DNA from 4 places in the Aliiglaciecola litoralis genome. Region 3 is predicted to be linked to each of the others. Evidence: predicted binding sites of a transcription regulator. Region 3 holds the regulator's gene; each other region holds the start of a gene.
What was found. The regulator MetJ, encoded in region 3, represses methionine synthesis genes. The targets are predictions, from matches to a motif close to TAGACGTCTAGACGTCTA.

Region 1 (5,774 bases), on a different contig from region 3:
ACGATCGTACATTAAGTCAAAAACTGGCCAAAAATAGCCCGTCGACCCGGCCCTTTCCACTATTATGCGGAGTGGCCCATGATTGCCAACAAGCACAACGGATTGAAACGCAGAGCTGGGATGTTCCTGTGGATAAAATCATTACACCATCAACCGTTATAAATAATGCGCTATAAGGTATACTGATTATTCTCTTCTTTGTTGAGACGGAAATTAGTTATGAACCAAAATGATAAGAAAAAAGCAGCCGCTCAAGCTGCGATGAAATTCGTACACGCCGATAGCATTATCGGCGTTGGCACAGGCTCTACGGTAAACTACTTTATCGAAGCACTAGAAAGCGTCAAAAACACTATCCAAGGTGCGGTATCAAGTTCAGATGAGTCAACCAAACGACTTAAAGCCATGGGTATCGAAGTGTTTGATTTAAATTCGGTAAGCAGTTTTGATGTTTATATTGATGGCGCTGATGAAATAACCCAACACAAACATATGATCAAGGGCGGTGGCGCAGCGCTGACACGGGAAAAAATTGTTGCCGCAGTGGCCAAACAGTTCGTGTGTATTATCGACGACAGTAAGCAAGTACCGGTGCTAGGTAAATTCCCCTTGCCTGTTGAAGTTATTCCTATGGCGCGCTCTTATGTTGCCAGGGAGTTGGTTAAACTTGGCGGTGATCCCGAATACCGACAAGGTGTCGTAACAGACAATGGCAACGTTATTTTAGATGTGCATAACCTGACGATCCTTAATCCAGTAGAAATGGAAAGGAAAATAAATCAAATTGTCGGCGTGGTCACCAATGGCCTGTTTGCACACCGTGGCGCTGATATTGTACTTGTCGCTACAGACGACGGCGTGAAAGAAATAACTTAGCGCAAATTAATCCGACAAGTTGCTTTCTTAATGAAACTACTTCTGGTATTTTTCATTGGAATTAGACGTCCAGATGTCTTTAATTTTAACTCTTATTAACTCTCTAACGTGGAAGAATTCATGAGCAAAGTGTCGTTGCCAAAAGATAAAATAAAGATATTGTTACTAGAGGGATTACACCAAAGCGCAGTAGATACCTTGGTCGCCAACGGCTATAACAATATTGAATACATCAAGACATCATTGAGTGAAGAAGAGTTAATTAAGAAAATTTCAGAAGTGCACTTTATTGGGATCCGCTCACGAACCCAGATTACCGCGAAGGTAGTGGAAGCCGCACAGAAATTGGTAGCAATTGGATGCTTTTGTATCGGTACCAACCAAGTGGATTTGAAGGCCACCCAAAAACGCGGAATACCCGTGTTCAACGCTCCTTTCTCTAATACGCGCTCTGTTGCCGAATTAGCCCTTGGACAGATTATCTTATTGCTACGGGGAATTCCTAGTAAAAATGCCAAAGCACACCGCGGCGAGTGGGAAAAAAGTGCGGTAGGATCATACGAGGCAAGAGGGAAGACCTTAGGTATTATTGGCTATGGTCACATCGGCACGCAATTAAGTATTCTAGCCGAGCATTTAGGTATGCGAGTGCAGTTTTATGATATTGAAGACAAGTTAGTACTGGGTAATTCAACGCAAGTGAAAACCTTGAATCAGCTACTTAAAACCTCCGATGTGGTTAGTTTGCATGTACCTGAAACACCTGAAACACAGAATATGATAGGCGCAAAGCAATTAGACATGATGAAGGATGGCGCGATCATAATGAATGCGGCTAGAGGCACGGTAATTGATATTGAAGCCCTAACTAACGCAATTAAAAGCGGTAAATTAAACGGGGCAGCGATCGATGTATTCCCGGTAGAGCCAAAGTCCAACAACGAAGAGTTTGTATCGCCATTGCGTCAATTTGATAATGTGATCCTGACGCCTCATGTGGGTGGTAGCACCCAAGAAGCACAACAAAATATCGGTATAGAAGTGGCTGGAAAACTGGCTAAGTACAGTGACAACGGCTCAACACTCTCCGCAGTGAACTTTCCTGAAGTTTCACTACCCGAGCACACAGACCGTTCACGTTTACTGCATATTCACGTCAATGCACCAGGTGTACTAACTCAAATCAACCAAGCATTCGCGGCTCATAACATTAACATTGCCGCGCAATATTTGCAGACACTCGAAAATATCGGTTATGTAGTAATTGACGTTGAGACTGACGACGCAGATCAAGCCTTTCAGCAACTTGCTCTTATCGACGGGACGATTAAAACCCGAATATTACACTAGGCTGGTAAGCGCAGTTAGCGGCATGAAACAAAAAAGCTGGTCAATCGACCAGCTTTTTTTAGAAGGGACTTCGCCTTATGTGTTTAGAAAAAAGTATACACAATAGTGGCGGAGGTCACGGTATCTAGATTCTCATCGTTACCCTGCACATCTGAGTTGTGAGTCATGAGCACGGCAAATTTCATCGATAACGAGTCGTTCAATTTCGCCGATAAAGATGTTTCTGAAATAGACTTGGTATTGTCTTGACCTACCTCCGTACTTAACAGTTGTTTGAACGTGGCAGTGTCAGAGATTTTCCACTTATAGTCCAAAGCACCACGTACAATAAGACCATTTACTTTCCTACCATCCTTAAATTTTGCATAAGAATAACCAGGACCGACACTGTATTCGAATGAGCTGCTTTCGTCGTCCCACAATTTCTGGTTCCAACCAACAGCGATAGTCGATTGATATTGGTAACTGTTAAATCTATCGTCGACATAGGAGCCATAAATAAACAAGCGATGATCAGGATTCTCCAACTTATAATTCCCCTGACCTGAAACCAACCATTTTTGCGCGGTGGTCTTTTCTACTTCTGCGTCGTTTTCAGTGACTTGGTTCTTTTGATAAATAGCGTCGAAAATGAAGTCGTTGCTCCATTTTTCCAATTCTTGATGGGCCGACAACTTACCTTTAACAGAGGTCGTTTCTGTGTTGCCCGTTGTCACAATTAACCCGAACTCACCATCTAAGGTGAAAGGAGGGGTTTCTTTAGCGAACACATTTGTGCTTAGTGCGCAAAGTACAACTGAGCTTAATAGCGTTTTTTTCATAGCGTTTCCTGATTATTAGAATTAAAAATTATCAGCTGTTGTTGTTATTTTCGCTGGTAGTCAAATAAACATTTTGGTTAATTTGTTGGTACTTACGGTATGGTTTCATTTGTCGATCACATCTGATAACAAACATCGTTGTGGCAAGGAGTGGGGGCTTAGCCTTCACTCTCTGCCGTGGTCAGTATAATATCAAAAAAATTGATATACCAAAGTGACGGCAGTTTGCGTGTCTAATTCTTCGTCTATCACTTGGGGCGAGCGATTGTGCGTCATATTGAACGATAATTTCATTTTAAGCGAGCCGTTGATCCTCGCATCCACTGAGGTTTCTGAAATTGAGCGGGAAAACTCATCGTCGGTTTCGGCACTGACATACTGTCTGAAAGTAGCAAAATCATTGAGTTTAGTTTCGTATTCCATTGCTGCACGTAAAATGAGCCCGGTTTGACTGCGCGCATTTGTAGCCGGTTTGGCTATCGAACGTGCATAGCCCGGTCCAACGCTGTAAGTTAACTCGCTTTGTTCATCCGCCCATAACTCTTCAGTCCAGCCCACGGCTATCGAAGCTTGGTATTCATAGGCGTTAAATCTGTCGTCATCGTACTCGCCGAACATAAACAGGCGATGTGCAGGGTTGGCTAGCTTATAATCAGACTGCATTGACACAAGTACCCGCTGGGCAGTTGCTGTCAGCTGAGTTTCATTCTCTAGCTCTTGTTCACTTTGTTGATATAACACTCTGGCGGCGTAACGGTTATGCCATTGTTTTAAGTCTTGTTTGGCATTGATTTTACCGGTGAGTGTGGTTCCAGAGGTATTGCCATTGGCATAAATCACACCAAACTCACCATTAAACTGGAAACTGTCCGCATGCTCTTCATTGCCATCTACGTCGCCGTGAAAAGGTGCCTTAGATAAAAACAGAGTCCCCATAACATCTGTCCGAGCAGCGCTTTGAAAGGAAAATAAAAACAAAAGTGTGGCGCAAATTAACTTCATAACAATGCAGGACGGTCAGTGATTTTTCGAAATTTGCGCTATTGTATCGAAGTTTGTCTTCATTTTGCAGAGCAAAATGGAAGTAAAATCAATCAAATATGATTTTACTCTAGGTAAAATCACATTTTGCTAGTTGAATGTCTTTTTTTGGCGACTGAAGGTTCTATTCTGGTTTCGCTAAATCGAGGTTTTAGGCAAACTCAAGACTCTTTAAGTGCGTCTGCCTGTGCAATGTTAAGACGCTAAACCTGGATTAAAAATAGATAGCATTTTGTTAATTTCCTGGCGACTGAAATTAATCGCGTCTTGGACTATTTCAACTTCGATATCGGCACTTTTCAGCACGATTGGGTTGGTTAAGGAAATTGGATCCCCTTTGAATTTGGTTGCTAGCGCGTACCCTAGGCAGGTGGAAATAAACATAATCGCAATTTCTTTGTTCTCTAACGAGCGCTCCTCGTCATACACGTGCACTAATGGCATTGCAATCTGAGTGGGTAAATTCCACAGTTGCAAGATATTAGAGCTGCACTGGGCATAGGTGAACCCCAGTACCTTTTTTTGTAATACCCAAGGCATTGTCCGTTCATTTTCAGGAATACACTGTTTGGCTTTATCCGGTGACTCTTTGGTCACTACCAGTTCCGCCAGATTGTGTAATAAGCCCAGCAAGAAAAAGCGATCGCTGCCTCTGACGCGAGACAATTTAGCTAAGTGTTTGGCAATGAGACCGGTGTAAAGGCTTTGCTCCCAAAAGCGCTTCAAGTCTATGTTTTCGTCGCTAAAGTGAGCGAACGCATCTTTGGCGGTTTCAGCCATCACGAGGTTATATAGGGCTTCTCCACCTAGCACACTAACAGCTTTGGAAATGCTATCGACTTGTGAGCGAAATCTAAATAAGGGGCTATTGGCGAGTTTTAATAGTTTTGAAGCGAGTGAAGGATCCATACTCACTATCCTCGCGATGTCATCGACGTCAGAATTGTGATCATCGAGCATCTGCCTTATACGCAGGCAAATATCAGGTAAAACAAAGGAGGCGGTAGCTTTATTGGCGTAATCAATTGCTTGCATAACTATTTTTTTCAGTACCTTTTATGGAGTCTGCGCTCATTATAGCCATGCTGCCATAGAATTGTGGTATTTTTTTGTACTGTAGGATAACAACTCAGATACTTAATTAACCTAAGCTCAGATAGGTTAAGCTCGCCAAGCTAAAACCAGCAGTCCAATAATCAGCGAACGCCCCCCATTGTTCGCAGGGTTAAAGCAAAATATAAGTTGATATTTAACGGCTAATCAGTAACGTGGTTACTAATAACTTGTTTACAGGCTTGACTGATGGAAGAGCTCTCTGGTTTAGATGCATCCTTTTTATATTTAGAAACCGAAAAAATTCCCATGCATATCGGTGGCGTCGCTATTTTAGAAGGGTCAATGCAGTTCGATGACTTTTTTAGTTTTATTGAAAAACGAGTTCACCTGGTTGATAAACTGACGCAGAAACTGGTCAATGTGCCCATGAGCATAGACAAGCCATATTGGGTTGAAGATCCGAATTTCGACCTAAAGCAACATGTCAGACGCACATCTTTACCTGCTCCAGGTTCATGGAAAGAACTGAGATACCTTGCCTCGCAACACTTTTCCAATGTAATGGATCGCAATCGTCCCCTATGGGAATTTATTTTTGTTGAAGGATTAGACAACGTATCACAAGTACCT
Region 2 (5,774 bases), on a different contig from region 3:
ACTTGTTAACGTTCAACACTTAATTGATATGTTAAACAAAGGCCTAGGTAGTAATGATAAATAGACGCAGCTTGTAGGGAGCGAGTCATATGAGTGACGAAAGAATTGCAAAAAATGCCGCAGTTGATAGCAATGATGAAGTTTTGCAGTGGGTTACCTATCGCTTAGGTGAAGAAACCTATGGCATCAATGTAATGCAAGTTCAAGAAGTGCTCAGGCACACTGAAATTGCTCCTGTACCAGGTGCTCCCGAATATGTATTAGGGATTATCAATTTACGCGGTAATGTCGTTACTGTTATCGATACTCGCACTCGTTTCGGCTTGCCACCTAATGAAATTACCGACAACACGCGGATTGTGATCATTGAATCGGACGAGCAAGTGGTGGGGATTCTGGTCGATAGTGTGGCCGAAGTGGTATATCTTCGTTCATCTGAGATTGACAGTGCGCCCAATGTGGGGACCGAAGAAAGTGCCAAATTTATTCAGGGTGTGAGCAACAGAGATGGCGAATTGTTAATATTGGTCGATCTGAATAAGTTGCTAAGTGATGAAGAATGGGATGAAATCAGCGGTATCTAGTTTTTAGGTATCACTGTTTGTATCTAAACCCTGGTCAATTGAGCAGGGTTTTTTGTATCAGATGTCGATGACTTCGATAAGTGGGGAGCAGATATTGAATTGGGAAACTATGGCACTGGCGATTGCGCTGTGTATTGTGGTTATCTGCGTGGCAATGACGTTATGGTTACGCAAAACGGTCAGCCTACAAGGCAAAATACTAACGGATCTTAGCAAGCGCATTGATGCATTACAGCACGCTAGTCGACTCCAGCAAGAAGAAGTTCATGAGGTGCGTTCAGGTGCGTTGGCCGTGGGTGCTAAGGTCAAAGATCTGATCGTCAAAATTGAACACTTAGGTGATAAAGTCGCGGAGGTTGAGTATTTAGATCCTGCCACCCGCATGTACACTCAAGCGGCAAAAATGGTCGATGCTGGCGCTACGGTTGAGGATCTGATGCGCGAATGCGAATTACCTAGAGCCGAAGCTGAGTTGTTGGTGTCGGTGAAAAAATCCCACTCGTAAGTAGGTAACAGCGAAACCATAATACTTGCTCTAGAGCGCAGCGCTTCCCACTATTTTATTCTTCCGTGTCCTCAATAAGCTCGACCATACATTTCTATCTTATGCTATTAAGTCTTAGGTAAATTTAAAATTTTATTTGTACGTTTAGACGTCTAGACGTAAAGATGTTGACTTTGCCGGTGGAATGAGCGAAATTTGACCCTTCACTCATTGCTATGGAGATGTTATGCCAATTCGAATTCCAAACGACTTGCCAGCACAAGGCGTATTGAACGCTGAAAATATCTTCGTAATGGATACGGATGCGGCATCCAAACAGGATATTCGTCCGCTGGAAGTGGGGTTGCTGAACCTGATGCCCAACAAGATTGAAACTGAAATCCAAATTTTGCGGTTGTTGTCGAATACTCCATTGCAGATCAATATTGATTTGATCCGAATAGATAATCAGGCACCTAAAAATACCCCTAAAGCGCATATGGACAACTTCTATTTATCGTTTGATGAAGTCGCACATAAAAATTACGATGGACTGATCATCACAGGGGCGCCTATTGCGCATCTAGATTATCAGGATGTGAAGTATTGGGACAAAATAACCACCATCATGGATTGGTCACGGCGTCATGTGCAATCGACCTTGTATTCCTGTTGGGCCGCCCATGCTGCCTACTACCACTTTTATGGTTACAATCGTCAATTGCGAAAACAAAAGCTATCCGGCGTGTATGCCCATTCAGTGAATGCGGTTCACGATGAATTAATGAGAGGTTTTGATCCTGTCTTTAATGCACCACATTCCCGTTTTGGTGAAATTCCAGTGCCACAGTACCAAAGTACGCCAGGGTTAAATGTGCTCGCCAGCTCCCCTGACGCAGGCGCATACATAGTGGCGTCTGAAGACAAACGCATGGTGTTTGTCACTGGCCATCCAGAATATGAACCCGAAACCCTCGATCAAGAGTATCAGCGTGATATACGCAATAAGTTATCGCCAAAAGTACCTGAAAACTATTACCAAAATGATGATCCCCAAGGACCTTATCGCGTAACATGGCGTTCACACGGCTCATTATTATTTACCAATTGGCTAAACTACTACGTGTATCAGACAACACCATACAACCTTGCCGATTTGCCGACAAAAAATTAAGAGGTATCAGAGTGCGACAAGACCGAATAGAACAGTTTAAGGCGCTAGCCAAAGACAAAATTTTGATCCTCGATGGTGCCATGGGTACGATGATCCAGCGCTATAAATTAACTGAAGATGATTATCGTGGTGATCGTTTTCAAGAATGGCATTGTGACGTGAAAGGCAATAATGATCTGCTAGTTCTGTCGCAGCCACAAATCATCTATGACATCCATTGTGAGTACTTGGCTGCTGGCGCTGATATTATTGAAACCAATACCTTTAACGCGACGACGATTTCCATGGCCGATTACGACATGCAATCTTTAGCGAAAGAAATTAATGTTGAAGCGGCAAAGTTAGCGAGGAAGGCTGCGGACGAGTTCACCGATAAAACACCCGAAAAACCCCGTTTTGTTGCCGGTGTACTGGGGCCGACCAATCGCACTGCGTCTATTTCACCCGATGTGAATGATCCGGGGATGCGCAATATTACTTTTGATAAATTGGTAGATGCCTACAAACAAGCCACGCATGGACTGATTGAAGGTGGTGCAGACTTTATCTTAATAGAAACCGTGTTCGATTCATTAAATGCTAAAGCGGCGGCTTTTGCAGTGGACACGGTATTTGATGATCTTGATATCGTATTGCCGGTGATGATCTCGGGCACTATCACAGATGCTTCGGGACGCACTTTGTCTGGTCAAACGGCGGAAGCATTTTATTATTCGTTACGCCACATCAACCCTATTTCCTTTGGTTTGAATTGTGCGCTAGGTCCAGACCTATTGCGCCAATACGTGCAAGAGATATCCAATCAAGCAGAATGTTTGGTTTCCGCTCATCCCAACGCCGGTTTACCCAATGAGTTTGGTGAATACGATATGGAAGGGCCCGAAATGGCAGAACATATTAAAGAGTGGGCGGAGTCAGGGCTCGTCAACATTGTTGGCGGTTGTTGTGGCAGCAGTCCCGAGCATATTCAAGCCATTGCGCAAGCGGTATCGGGAATAGCCCCACGGGTTCCCATTAAACACGAAATTAAAATGCGCCTGTCTGGGCTTGAACCCTTTGTGCATTAAGAGGAGTTATTAATGTCACAAACACTACATAATGCCAGTGCCCGCTTTGTTAATGTTGGTGAGCGTACTAACGTTACTGGTTCGGCCAAATTTAAGCGTCTTATCCTCGAAGGTGAGTATGAGCAGGCGTTAGACGTTGCTCGTCAACAGGTAGAAAACGGCGCACAAATTATCGATATCAATATGGACGAAGCCATGCTCGATTCAGAAGCCGCGATGTCGCGCTTTTTGAATTTGATTGCTTCGGAGCCGGATATTTCTCGTGTGCCTATTATGATCGACTCGTCGAAGTGGAGCGTAATTGAAGCGGGACTCAAGTGTGTGCAGGGCAAAGCGATTGTTAATTCTATTAGTTTGAAAGAAGGCGAAGAACCCTTTCTAGCCCAAGCCAAATTGCTCAAACGTTATGGTGCCGCTACTGTTGTCATGGCATTTGATGAAGCTGGGCAAGCGGATACCCAAGCACGTAAATTTGAGATCTGTCAGCGCAGTTACCATCTGCTGACCCAGAAAGTCGGTTTCCCGCCAGAAGATATCATCTTCGATCCCAATATCTTTGCCGTCGCTACCGGGATTGATGAACACAATAACTATGCGGTCGATTTTATTGAGGCCACACGGCAGATTAAACAACAGCTACCGCATTGTCATGTCTCTGGTGGGCTGTCGAACATTTCGTTTTCGTTTCGCGGCAATAATCCAGTCCGTGAAGCTATGCATTCGGTGTTTCTGTACCACGCGATCCAAGCGGGTATGGACATGGCCATTGTTAACGCCGGTCAACTGGAGGTGTATGACGAGATCCCTGCAGAGTTGAGGGAGGCGGTTGAAGATGTGATCTTAAATCGCCATCCACAGGCAACTGATAACCTGTTAGCGCTAGCACCTAAATACCAAGGCGATGGCAAAACGGTGGTCAAAGAGAATCTTGAGTGGCGCGACTATGACGTAAACAAGCGGCTCGAGCATGCACTGGTCAAAGGGATCACCGATTTCATCATTGAAGATACCGAAGAAGCTCGACTGCAAGCCGAGCGACCCTTACACGTCATTGAAGGTCCGTTGATGGACGGCATGAACGTGGTGGGCGATCTCTTTGGTGATGGTAAAATGTTTTTGCCGCAAGTGGTTAAATCTGCACGGGTGATGAAAAAAGCCGTGGCTCACCTAGAGCCTTTTATCGAACTTGAAAAAGATCAAAGTAGCAGTAACGGTAAAATTCTATTGGCGACTGTGAAAGGCGATGTGCATGACATTGGTAAAAATATTGTTGGTGTGGTGTTGCAATGTAATAGCTATGAAATTATCGATTTAGGCGTCATGGTCCCTGCAGCGAAAATATTGCAGGTCGCCAAGGAGCAACAGGTGGATATGATTGGCTTATCGGGCCTTATTACACCGTCATTAGATGAAATGGTACATGTTGCCCAAGAAATGCAGCGTTTGAATTTTGATATTCCGCTTTTGATCGGGGGAGCAACAACATCCAAAGCCCACACCGCGGTGAAAATTGAACAAAATTACAATGGCCCCGTAGTCTATGTGCCAAATGCCAGTCGCGCTGTTGGCGTTTGTCAAAAATTAATCTCCGATGAACATCGCCCCGAATACTTAGAAAAATTAAATAAAGAATACGAGGTAGTGCGTGATCAACATGCGCGCAAACAGCCGCGCAGTAAACCGGTGAGTTTGGCCGCAGCACGCGACAATGCTTTTAGTTGCGATTGGCAAGTCTATCAACCGCCAGTACCTGCGCATTTGGGCGTACAGCCCATCAGCGTCAGTCTTAGCGATTTGGTTGGGTATATTGATTGGACTCCGTTTTTCTTAACCTGGTCGTTAGCTGGCAAGTATCCCCGCATACTCGATGATGAAGTGGTGGGTGAAGAAGCGCGGAACTTATTCGCCGATGCGCAAGGGATGTTGACGACCTTGATTGAGGCAGGACAATTGCAAGCCAAAGGCGTGGTGGGCATTTTTCCGGCCAATCGGGTTGGCGATGACATTGAGATCTACGATGATGAATCTCGCCAGACACCGATTAAAGTGGCTCATCATCTACGCCAACAAACTGAAAAAAGTAAAGGATTCAATTATTGTTTAAGTGACTATGTGGCGCCCAAAGCTAGTCAACGGGCTGACTACATAGGCGCCTTTGCGGTCACCGCCGGTATCGGTGAAGATGAATTAGCGCAAGCTTATATTGATGATGGTGACGATTATAACGGTATCATGGTTAAGGCGTTAGCTGACAGGTTAGCCGAAGCCTTCGCCGAGTATTTACATCAACATGTGCGCAAAATCCTGTGGGGTTATGCCAAAGACGAAACCTTATCTAACGCTGATCTAATCCGCGAAAAGTATACGGGTATTCGACCGGCCCCTGGTTATGCTGCGTGTCCCGAGCACACTGAGAAGCAAACCATATGGGAGCTACTCGATGCCCAAACCCACACTGGCATGAC
Region 3 (5,774 bases):
CTTTTTCCAATCCATCGTACATTTTGTGCAGCCATCCAGGTACGTGCACATTGGTAAAGCCTGCAAACCGTATCAAGGTTTGATAATTAGTAACAGGCAATATGCCCGGCACAATATCCAAATCGATGCCCGCTGCCGCGGCGCGATCGCGAAATCGTAGGAACACCTCTGCATCAAAAAAGAACTGGCTGATCGCTTCGGTCGCACCGGCTTCGGCTTTTCGCTTTAGATTGAGCAAGTCAAATTGCGCGTTGGGCGCTTCTGGATGCTTTTCTGGGTAGGCGGCAACAGAAATATCAAAATCGGCGACGTCTTTAAGCAACGCAACCAGATCAGCGGCATACATATCTGTTTTGCTGGTTCCCTCGGGTAAATCTCCACGCAATGCCACTATCCGGCGGATCCCGCTACTCCAGTAATCTTTGGCAATTTGTACCAATTCTTCTTTGCTGGCATCGACACAGGTTAAATGTGGAACAGCAGGAACACCTGTTTCTGTTTGGATCCGTTTCACTACGTCATGAGTACGATCTCGCTCGCCACTATTGGCACCATAGGTTACTGACATATACGCCGGTTTCAGCGGAGCGAGTCGATTTACCGACTTCCATAGCGTCTGTTCCATTTGTTCAGTTTTGGGCGGGAAAAACTCAAATGAAACGTTAATGCCACTTAATTCTGATAAAGATTGATTAAGGGACTCTATACCTTGGGCATACGAAACCATGGACACTCCGAAAGTTAGTATTAAAATAGCCGTTTAGACGTCTAAATTAGACTGGTTAGGCTAAGCCGTCAAGATGTTTAGACATCTAACTGAGTTACAGTTAGACTTTCCAATCATAAGAAAGATAAAAAAGAGTATCAGTATGGCAAAGTGGAACGGAAAATATATACATCCCTACGCTGAACACGGCAAAAAAAGCGAATTAGTTAAAAAAGTGACAGTTTCTATTCCACTTAAAGTGTTGAAAGTGCTCACTGACGAGCGCACTCGTCGTCAGGTCAACAATTTGCGCCACGCGACTAATTCTGAATTATTGTGCGAGGCATTTTTGCACGCGTTTACGGGGCAGCCATTGCCCAATGACGACGATTTACGCAAAGACAATCCTAACAAGATCCCTAAAGAGTCACGTGAATTAATGGCGTCTATGGGATTAGAGATTAAGGAGAGTGACGATTAACATCTGTTGGGTTTTGCATACAAGATCCAACTCATCGTTTTCACTAGGAGGCTGTTAATTTACATGCCTAGTATTTAGCGCACAGTTGACTACTGGGCATTAAAATAGCCATTTAACTGTGCTTTAGCCTAAATCTCTCCCCCATCAATGCACCAATTTACGCTTAGCTAGAGCAATATTGGTGCAGCGATTTATTGCCTTCCTCGACGCTCCAATAATTTGACCAGTAAATTCATTCTATTGTCATGAATTCGTCATCTACGGCAGCCACACTTAGTATGGCAAGCACCTTGCATCGTAGTTGAAATTAATGTCAATTCAATGAAGGACCACTTAACCATGAGTAAAACCCCGCGGATCCCAAGAAATACCATGAACGATCACAGCAATGAGTGGGCGAAAAAGCGTCGCGACTATTTGACCGAGCAAACTGGCACTGAGCTGCCCCATACGGGCTACTACTCAATCGATCCAAAGGCGTTGCCCGGTAATATTGAAAATTTTATTGGCGTGGTGCAAATGCCCGTTGGTATTGCAGGTCCAATGTTGGTCAATGGAGAGCACGCCAAGGGCTATTTTCACGTGCCACTTGCGACCACAGAGGGGACGCTAGTTGCGTCATACAGTCGTGGTATGCGTGTGGTGAATGAGTGCGGAGGAGTGAATACCACAGTGGTAGAGCAATTCATGCAACGTGCGCCTGCATTCATTTTCGACAACGCCAGACAAGCTCGAGAGTTTGGTAGCTGGATTGATACACATTTTGAACAGATCAAACACGTTGCAGAAAGCACCACACGAATTGGCAAGCTGATGCACATCATGCAGTGGTCAGTATCGAAAACCCGTTACCTACGTTTCAATTATACGACAGGTGATGCAGCCGGTCAGAATATGGTAGGCAAGGCGACGTTGGCGGCTTGCGAATGGATATGTGCTAATTATCCTGGCAATTGTGAATATTTACTGTCGGGAAATATGGACACAGACAAGAAGCACTCTCAATTGAATATGCTGCACTCTCGAGGAAAGCGCGTGATTGCTGAAGTTGTATTGAAAAAAGACGTGCTCAAAAAGATCATGAAAGTAGATACAAAGATGCTGGCCAAAGCCACAGTGCTTGCTAACACCGGCGCTTTAATGGCTGGCGCGGCATATAATGGTCCGCACTCTGCGAATGGTCTTGCGTCGTTATTTATTGCCACTGGCCAAGATGAAGCCAATGTGGTGGAATCCCATGCTGGCTTGTTGTCCCACGAATTGTTAGACAATGGTGACTTTTATTTGTCAGTTACTTTACCTTCATTGATAGTCGCAACCTATGGCGGCGGGACAGGGTTACCGACGCAAAAGGAATGTTTGGAAATAATGGATTGTTATGGTCAAGGTAAAGCAAATAAATTAGCTGAAATTGCTGCGGCCACCGTATTAGCTGGAGATATTTCTTTGGCATGTGCGGTGATTGGCGGTCATTGGGTAAGCAGTCATGACAAGTTTGGACGCAATCGAGATTAGATAACCTGAACTGAAGGATAAGATACCTTTGCGCGAGGTTAATCAGCAGTTAATGGTGTTACTCTTGCCATTAAGAATACGTCTACATATTTCCCGTCTCGAAAGGCATAGTTTTTTGCCGTTCCTTCGATGGTGAAGCCAAATTTTTGATATAGGGATATTGCTGCGTCGTTATCTGTGTAGACTTCTAATTCGATTCTGCTGATTGCCAGCCAGTTGTGGGCCAGATCCAAGGCGGCTTTTACTAATGTGCTGCCCACCCCTTTGCCTTGCCACTGTTGAGATACGGCCATGCCGATATTAGCCTCATGTTTTCTTCGTGGAGCTTTAAATACTTCCATACCCAATTGACCAACAATAGCGCCATTTTGTTGGGCAACTAAGCTATAGAAATTATCCGGTTTGTTGCCTAAAAAGGATTCCCAACTATCAAGCGATGGATAAGGTAATTGTAAGGTATTAGTGTAATTAGGCGTTTGTTGATAAATCTGCCGTATCGCTGAAATATCGACTTTTTCACTGTGCCTTACTGTGAATTGCTGTTCCATTTGTCACTCGTAAAAGTCCAAGGGTGATTATCATCACCCTCACTTTTTATGCTAAATAGTTATCCGGAAGTGATGTCAACGCCGCGACGCCAGTCTCAATTGCCGCTTTGGCAACTGCGGTGGCTACGCGTTTGCACAAGCGCGGATCCATCGGTTTGGGAATAATGTATTTGCGTCCAAACTCAAGTGAATCGATCTTGCTGGCCGCTAATACTTCCGCTGGGACAGGTTCTTTGGCGATGCTACGTATGGCATCAACTGCAGCTACTTTCATTTCATCGTTAATTTTTGATGCTCGCACATCGAGCGCGCCGCGAAATATAAATGGGAAGCAAAGTACATTGTTCACTTGATTGGGATAATCAGAACGACCAGTGGCCATGATCAAATCACTTCTAACCTTATGCGCTAGCTCGGGTTTGATCTCGGGGTCCGGATTGGAACAAGCAAACACCACCGGATTATCTGCCATTAGTTTTAATGTGTCTGGCGGCAAAACGTCTGGGCCAGATACTCCGACAAATACATCTGCACCGTCCATCACATCTTGCAGTGTGCGTTTGTCTGTATTGTTGGCAAACAACAATTTGTGAGGAGTGAGATCGTCGCGACGGGTGTGAATAACACCTTTACGATCAAGCATATAAATACGTTCTCGCTGAGCGCCACACTTGATCAGTAGCTCCATACAAGCTACTGCTGCTGCCCCTGCGCCCATGCACACTATAGTGACATCATGAATTTCTTTACCTTGGATTTCCAACGCGTTAAGCATACCCGCGGCGGTTACAATAGCTGTGCCGTGTTGGTCATCATGGAACACCGGAATAGAACAACGCTTGATCAACTCTTGTTCAATTTCAAAGCATTCTGGCGCTTTGATATCTTCTAGATTTATTCCACCAAAGGTATCAGCAATATTTGCTACTGTGTTGATAAACTCTTCAGTAGTGCGGTGCTTTACTTCAATGTCGATAGAATCAAGCCCTGCAAAGCGTTTAAACAATAACGCTTTACCTTCCATTACCGGTTTTGATGCCAATGGACCTAAATTGCCCAAACCCAAGATGGCGGTACCATTAGAAATAACGGCCACCATATTGCCTTTGGCGGTATATTTATAGGCGTTATCGGGGTCAGCTGCGATTTCACGAACGGGTTCAGCCACCCCAGGGCTGTATGCGAGTGCAAGATCAGTGACACTTTCCGCCGGTTTCGTCAGCTCAACGCTAATTTTTCCTGGAACCGGCTTGGAATGATAATCCAGAGCTTGTTGCCGAAAGTCAGACATAGTCGTCTTGTTCCTTAATGTGTAGGGTCAGAATAAATTTTTATTCGGTTTTTGTGTTTTTTTTATACCGATATTGGCAAATATAACATAGGCTTACTAGATACACATATCAGACAAGCCTATAAGTGGTATTCATGATGAAAATATTCTTCAAGTTTGTCATATGCAAACCGTTATACTAGAGAGTAGAAAAAAGTGAATACAGGTCTTTACCTAATTGACTGAATTCTGACAATGCACTAGTTTAGTGTGAAACCCGTTTCTTGGAGTCGCTATCTTGATCGTCTTAGCTTCTGTGCACGCACAAGTAAAAACACAATTACAAAAAACTGAAGAAGAGCGGGATCGACTTTTATCCCGTGTCGCCGAGTTGCAAAACGAAAACAAAGCGTTGGTGAGTGAGTTAGACACTGCGTTAAGTGCAGATCAAGTGGGTTTTGAATCCGGCTTGGTAAATTGTACTTTGGAATCGTTGAAGCAGGTCGAAGGGATTAGGCAGACAGTTTTAGAATCATTCAATCAGATTGAACACGAAAGTCAGTCGATCAAATCAATTGATACCTTGTTTGATGCATCAGCAGCTTCGCTCAAGATGATTGCCAAAGAAATGAACGGGCTATCTTCCAAAATGGGAGAGATGAACGACAACATTGGCGGTCTGTCAGATAAAGCCGACAACATTAATAAATTCGTTTCGACCATCACCAGTATTTCCGACCAGACTAACTTGTTGGCATTGAATGCTGCTATTGAGGCTGCTCGAGCCGGTGATGCGGGTCGTGGTTTCAGCGTTGTAGCCGACGAAGTACGGTCACTGGCCAATGAAACCAACAAATCTGCCAGTGAAGTAGCAGACTTAGTCGGTAACATCATTGCTTCAACCAAGAGTGCTGTCGATTCAGTTGTTGAAATTCAGCAAAATAATACCAGTCTGTCAGAGGGTGTGGCTGGCTTGAATGAAAATTACTCAGCTATTGTCGGCAGCTGTTCTTCAATGAAAGCAACTATTGCCGAATCCTCACATCGTTCTTTTATTCAAACCATGAAACTTGATCACATTGTTTGGAAGAGTGATGTTTATGCGGTAATTCATGGGCTGAGTGAAAAATCGATTGATGCTTTTGATGAAGCCAATAACTGTCGACTTGGTAAGTGGCATGCTGGCGAAGGACGGTCGCAACATGGGCACTCTTCAGCATATCAAAAGCTAGATGGACCTCATGCAGACGTGCA
Region 4 (5,774 bases), on a different contig from region 3:
AACCCTTCGTCCAACTTGCCAAAGACGTAAGATAACGAACCCGATAAAATACCTTCGAAGCGTTTTAGTTCGTCGCCCGCAAAAATCAATTTCTGCAGATTATCAATAACCGGCAAACCTGCTCCTACCGTTGTTTCATATAAAAATTGTCGGTTCGTTTGTTGTGCTGTGGCGCGTAGCTTTTTGTAGTAAGCGATATCGCAGGTATTGGCTTTTTTGTTCGGTGTGACAACGTGAAAGCCAGCAGACATAAGGTCAACATACTGACTGGCAATATGTTCATTGCTTGTGCAATCGACGATGACCGGATTGACCAAACTGTTTTGTTGAACAAACTCTTGCAATCGATCTAATGAAAAGGTCGAGTCGGCGCCTGCCAATGACTCTGCCCAACCGTTTTGGAGGTCGATTCCTTGAGGATTCAACAACAACTTCTTACTGTTAGCGATTCCAAAGACTTTCAGGCTAATGCCGCGATCTGCCAATAGCGGTTGCTGACGGGCCATTTGCTGTAATAATTCCTTTCCTACATTCCCACAACCTACCAGGAAAACGTCAATGGAGTGGGAATTGGAGAAAAAATTCTGGTGAACTACCTTCACCGCTTCTTTGGCGCGGTGTCTTTCAATAACCGTAGAAATAGAGCGTTCAGAGGACCCTTGAGCAATAGCCACATTATTTACTCTAGCTTGCGCTAAGGACGTAAAGAATTTGGCTGCAAGACCTTTGGAATGTCGCATCCCATCACCAACTAAGGTGACGATCGCTAATTCGTGACGCACTTCAATTGGATCAAGTAAATTGTTTGCTAGTTCTAATGCGAAGGCGTCTTCAAGCAAGTTTTGCGCTTTATCAGCGTCCTTACTGTGAATACAGAAGCTAATACTGTACTCCGAAGAAGATTGAGTGATCAGGCTGATGGAAATATTCGCATTTGACATGACTTCAAATACTCGACTTGCCATACCAACCATGCCTTTCATGCCCGGTCCAGCCACGTTAAACATTGTCATATCATCTAGATGCGAAATACCTTTTACACTGGTCCAAATTTCACTGGATTCTTTGCCAATTAAGGTGCCAGGCGCTGAGGGATTTAACGTGTTACGAATTAGACAGGGAATATGGTGTTGGGCAATTGGGCCGATCGTTTTAGGATGCAACACTTTAGCACCAAAGTAAGACAACTCCATGGCTTCTTGATAAGTGAGTTTATCTAATAGAACGGCACCTTCCACCTGATTAGGATCGGCATTGTATACACCATCAACGTCGGTCCATATTTCACAGCAATCGGCATCAAGACAGGCGGCTAGTATAGCTGCGGAATAATCCGAACCATTGCGCCCGAGTGTGACTTTTTCGCCCTCAGCGTTAGCGGCAACAAAACCCGGCATGATCAAAGTTTCTTGTTTGTCATAAATAAAATCAGCAAAGCGCGCTTTGCTCACGGCCACATCGGCGATGCTATCGAGATAGTCGCCTTCAGCAACAATATAGCTTACCGGGTCGATTATGTGATTTTTCTGCCCCAAAGAAGCCAGGATTTCACTGAATAAATTAACGCTGACGTATTCACCCAGACTGAGAATTTTAGCAACAATTTGTTCCGGAGCGCATTGCAGTAACTTTATGCCTTCAAGATGCTGTTTCAGCTCTATCAGCACAGTGTCTATAAAGCTGGCCAGTCGAGCGCGACGAAATGCTGGCAAGGTTGCCGCTAAGTCGTCGGCAATGCCATTTAACGTCATCCCTAATTTTGCGTACAGCTCGCCAAAATCTTTGCCTGCACTGGCTTGTTCGCATAGAAGAGACAGAGCGTTAGTTACTCCTTTTGGCGCGGATAACACCACCGCGGCGCCACCTTCTTGATGACTGGCTAAACTGATGTCTTTTACCGTCAGGTAACGTTTTGAATCAGCCAAGGATGATCCACCGAATTTCAACACCTTCATTTGTTGCTCCTGTATACGTCTTGTTGCTCTTTTGTCAGCTTAGTCATGATAAAACTCACCCCCAAATAACGAAAAAGCCCGCTAGATTCGCGGGCTTTTTTTAAATTTCTTTAATGCACTAGCCGGCGACCTTCCCAAAAGGGCTGGTAATCATCATCATGCCGGTGGTGCTCATTATTATTGTTTTTAATTTCATGTGATCAATCTGCCGTATAGACGTCTATATGTCAATACACAAAGTTTGCTTTATTTGCTATCGCAGTAATTTATTCGCTCTATCTTAGAACTAGAATACAACTGTGCTTAATAAAGGCCAAATCGTTGCAACACAGACATCAGCTTAGGTGGATCAACAGGCTTTTCAATAAAATCCAAGGCACCGAGCTTTTCAACACGTAGTTTCATCTCGGGTTGGATATCGCCAGATATCACGATAACAAAGACTTCGATGCAGTGTTTTTTAATTTCTTGCAGAACTTCTATGCCGTCCATAATAGGCATTGTCAAATCAAGCAATAGCAGTGCAAACGGCTTTTCGCGTAATTTATCGACCGCTTCTTGACCATTGCAAGCAAGTTGGATCTCACTCGCAAAATTTTCAGGCAAACTACGTTGCACCATTTTTCGCGCAATCGCAGAATCATCACAGATCAATACAGGGAAACTCACAACCTCTCCTTGTTTTTATTATTATTCTTATTAACTAAGGGTTTTTATGTTTCAATAGTGTTGTTGTTACTCCAGTACTTGTACAGAACACATGCCAACTATTCAAGAAAAAATCGCTTATCAGATACTTTTTGGTTTCGAAAAGAACTATCGATGGTTCTGCCGCATTACTTCTGGAGCCAAACAAAGATTTGAGCAGGCACAATGGAAAGCCACCCAATTTGCGATCAAAGAGCGTATTTCTATCTATGAACAAAGCTTGTCGGATACTGTGGCGGAATTGTATAACTTGCTCAATCCACATAAACAATCCACCGCGTTTTGGCACGAAGTAAAACAGCAGTATGCTGAACAGCTCAACCAGCATCCGCAGTACGAGCTAGCTGAAACTTTTTACAATTCGGTGATAGGCAGAATATACAAACACCAAAAAATTGATGAAGACATCATGTTTGTATTGCCTAGCCGATGCTACATAGCAGGCCGAGATAAACATAAGATCGTCAATAGCTTTGACACCAGCGGCACAGTTGGCTCCATGATGGCGTCTATATTGTCGATTTATCGCTTTAGCATTCCGTATAAAAATAAACAGTCAGACTTGGAACATCTCGATGCCGCGCTGCGACAAAGACTGAACCGTCGTCAATTAGCAAGCGTACACACAGTGGAGATCCTAAAACCGGTTTTTTATCGAGGTAAGGCGGCTTATCTCATCGGCAGGATCTGCATGCCAGACGAAACCCTGCCCTTTGTTATTGCGCTATTGGTAAAAGATGACACTCATTTACAGGTTGATGCACTGCTAACTGACAACAAAGATTTAAGTGTCATCTTTGGTTTCGCACGCGCCTACTTTATGGCGGACACCTTATATCCCGCTGAAGTGGTCGCGTTCTTACAAGAATTAATGCCAAACAAGAAAAACTTCGAATTGTATATGGCCATTGGGCATTACAAGCACGGTAAGACGGTGTTTTATCGGAATTTTCTTAAACATCTTGGTGAAACAGATGACAAATTTACCGTTGCTCCAGGTATTCGGGGATTAGTCATGGCGGTATTTCATCTCCCCTCCTACGGTGTGGTATTCAAGATCATCAAAGATGAGTTCCCAGAAAGTAAAAGTGTTACTCGTGAGCAAGTAAAAGAGTGTTATCGATTAGTTAAAATGACTGACCGCGTAGGGCGCATGGCCGATACGCATGAGTATGTTAACTTTCGACTTCCAAAAGAACGAGTCGAAGATGATTTGCTAAAGGAGTTGCTAGACGTTGCCAGCAAAAATATAGAGGTTACTGACAATGAAGTGATCATCAAACATCTTTATATTGAACGCAAAATGACGCCGCTCAATTTGTTTTTGCAAACCGAAACTGATCCGACAAAAATTTACAATGCCATTGATGATTTAGGGTTGTGTATCAAGCAAATTGCCGCCGCCAACATATTTCCAGGCGATATGCTGCACAAGAATTTTGGTCTAACTCGCCATGGCCGTGTTATTTTTTACGATTACGACGAGATATGTTGGATGAACCAACGCACGTTTCGAACCTTACCTAAGTCGGATGATCCTTTTGCGATGGACACTTTGTCCGTGTCTCCTGAAGACGTGTTTCCTGAGCAATTTGAACACTTCATTGTGGGTAAACGAGAACTAAAAGATCTACTGAAAAAGCTGCACCCAGAGTTAATGACCGCGGAATTTTGGATTGAAGCACAGAAAAAAGGTGCCACTGGCGAAGTGCAACATTTCTCGCCCTATGCAGAAAGTAAACGATTCCATCAGTCAGATGAGTCCTAGCAATGATGCCCAAACCAGTGTCCACTGAACCGTCTTGGCTGGAGTCGCAACTTGGGATCTGCACGCCTTCGCCCGAACAAAAGTTGGAAATATATTGTCAAAACCAGCATCAGGTATCGGTTTGGGTAAAGCGAGATGATTTACTCCACCCCACGATTTCCGGTAATAAATGGCGTAAGTTGCAACACGCACTGCGACACATAGATAGAACAAAAGTGCATCAAGTGATCAGTTTCGGCGGTGGTCATTCCAATCATTTGCATGCTTTATCGTATTGCTGCCAGCAGCTTAAGTTGCCTTTATTAGCAATGGTTCGCGGCAACTACTCTAATAGCCTAACCCCCACCCTGAACGATATGATCAACTGGGGTACACAAATTGAATATGTGGATAAGCTCACTTATCAGCAAAAAGACCAGTCTGCGTTTTTGCAAAAGCTCCGTATGCGGTTCCCTGAGAGTGTCATTATTCCAGAAGGTGGATCCCAGCAGCAAGCGCTCACCGGCATCAGCACTATGGTTTGTGAGTTACAAAATAGCTACGACGTCATTATCGCTCCGGTAGCCAGTGGGGCGACTCTAGCAGGACTTATCAATGAGCAACCAAAGCATGGCAGTGATGTTATTGGCATTGCCGTGTTGAAAGGCCAAGCTTACTTGGAAAAGTTGGTTGAACGCTTTGTGCCGCAACAGTCAATAAGTTCAAACTCAAATTTCAAGCGAAAAACGCCAAACTGGCATATCGAACATGACTTTCATCATGGCGGCTACGCAAAATCCCCCCCCGATTTAGTCAATTTTTGCCAGCAATTTATGCAACAAACTCAGATCCCGATAGAGCCTGTATACTCAGGGAAATTATTCTTTGCCATCATGCAAATGATTGAAACCAACCGCTTCAAACCACATCAAAAGATACTTGCCATCCATACAGGCGGCCTGCAAGGTGCACGAACTAATGTGGACACCCACTCTAATGCTTGAGGCAAGTAACGTGGACACCCACCGTAATGAGTGAACTTTCAATAAATTGGAGTGAATAAATAGCGTGGACACCCACCTTTTGAACAGAGTCTCAATTAACTGGGCCAGTGACTTAACAACGAGCTGGGGTTTATCGCTAGCACGTACAAAAGCTAATATGGACACCCATCCTAAATCGCATAAAGCCACAGCGACGCATAACAAGGCCCCCCTTATGAATGCAAATAACGTGGACACCCACGCTAATGCTTGAGGCAAATAACGTGGACACCCAACGTAATGAGTGAACTTTCAATAAATTGGAGTGAATGGCTAACGGGCTTTGCTGGCGCCTCACCGATTGAGTGGATAGCGACCATG

Region 1: a site for MetJ is predicted at 939-956, ahead of serA (phosphoglycerate dehydrogenase). Genes of this name have one in related genera too.
Region 2: a site for MetJ is predicted at 1,235-1,252, ahead of metA (homoserine O-acetyltransferase MetA). Genes of this name have one in related genera too.
Region 4: a site for MetJ is predicted at 2,169-2,186, ahead of thrA (bifunctional aspartate kinase/homoserine dehydrogenase I). Genes of this name have one in related genera too.

What each region holds. Positions count from the first base shown of each region.
Region 1 covers NZ_BAAAFD010000010.1:138,733-144,506, forward strand. The annotation lists gene ABD036_RS15750 (5-formyltetrahydrofolate cyclo-ligase) at 1-176, shown strand, start outside; gene rpiA (ribose-5-phosphate isomerase RpiA) at 220-876, shown strand; gene serA (phosphoglycerate dehydrogenase) at 997-2,226, shown strand; gene ABD036_RS15765 (DUF481 domain-containing protein) at 2,310-3,047, opposite strand; gene ABD036_RS15770 (DUF481 domain-containing protein) at 3,240-3,983, opposite strand; gene ABD036_RS15775 (HDOD domain-containing protein) at 4,284-5,123, opposite strand; gene ABD036_RS15780 (WS/DGAT/MGAT family O-acyltransferase) at 5,391-5,774, shown strand, end outside.
Region 2 covers NZ_BAAAFD010000007.1:73,120-78,893, reverse strand. The annotation lists gene ABD036_RS12600 (chemotaxis protein CheW) at 1-64, shown strand, start outside; gene ABD036_RS12595 (chemotaxis protein CheW) at 90-584, shown strand; gene ABD036_RS12590 (DUF2802 domain-containing protein) at 679-1,089, shown strand; gene metA (homoserine O-acetyltransferase MetA) at 1,316-2,242, shown strand; gene ABD036_RS12580 (homocysteine S-methyltransferase family protein) at 2,254-3,309, shown strand; gene metH (methionine synthase) at 3,322-5,774, shown strand, end outside.
Region 3 covers NZ_BAAAFD010000002.1:371,125-376,898, reverse strand. The annotation lists gene metF (methylenetetrahydrofolate reductase) at 1-727, opposite strand, end outside; gene metJ (met regulon transcriptional regulator MetJ) at 870-1,187, shown strand; gene ABD036_RS05355 (hydroxymethylglutaryl-CoA reductase) at 1,527-2,702, shown strand; gene ABD036_RS05350 (GNAT family N-acetyltransferase) at 2,741-3,250, opposite strand; gene ABD036_RS05345 (malic enzyme-like NAD(P)-binding protein) at 3,297-4,541, opposite strand; gene ABD036_RS05340 (methyl-accepting chemotaxis protein) at 4,819-5,774, shown strand, end outside.
Region 4 covers NZ_BAAAFD010000003.1:133,217-138,990, reverse strand. The annotation lists gene thrA (bifunctional aspartate kinase/homoserine dehydrogenase I) at 1-1,955, opposite strand, end outside; gene ABD036_RS07610 (response regulator) at 2,259-2,624, opposite strand; gene aceK (bifunctional isocitrate dehydrogenase kinase/phosphatase) at 2,716-4,431, shown strand; gene ABD036_RS07600 (1-aminocyclopropane-1-carboxylate deaminase/D-cysteine desulfhydrase) at 4,434-5,414, shown strand; gene pnuC (nicotinamide riboside transporter PnuC) at 5,709-5,774, shown strand, end outside.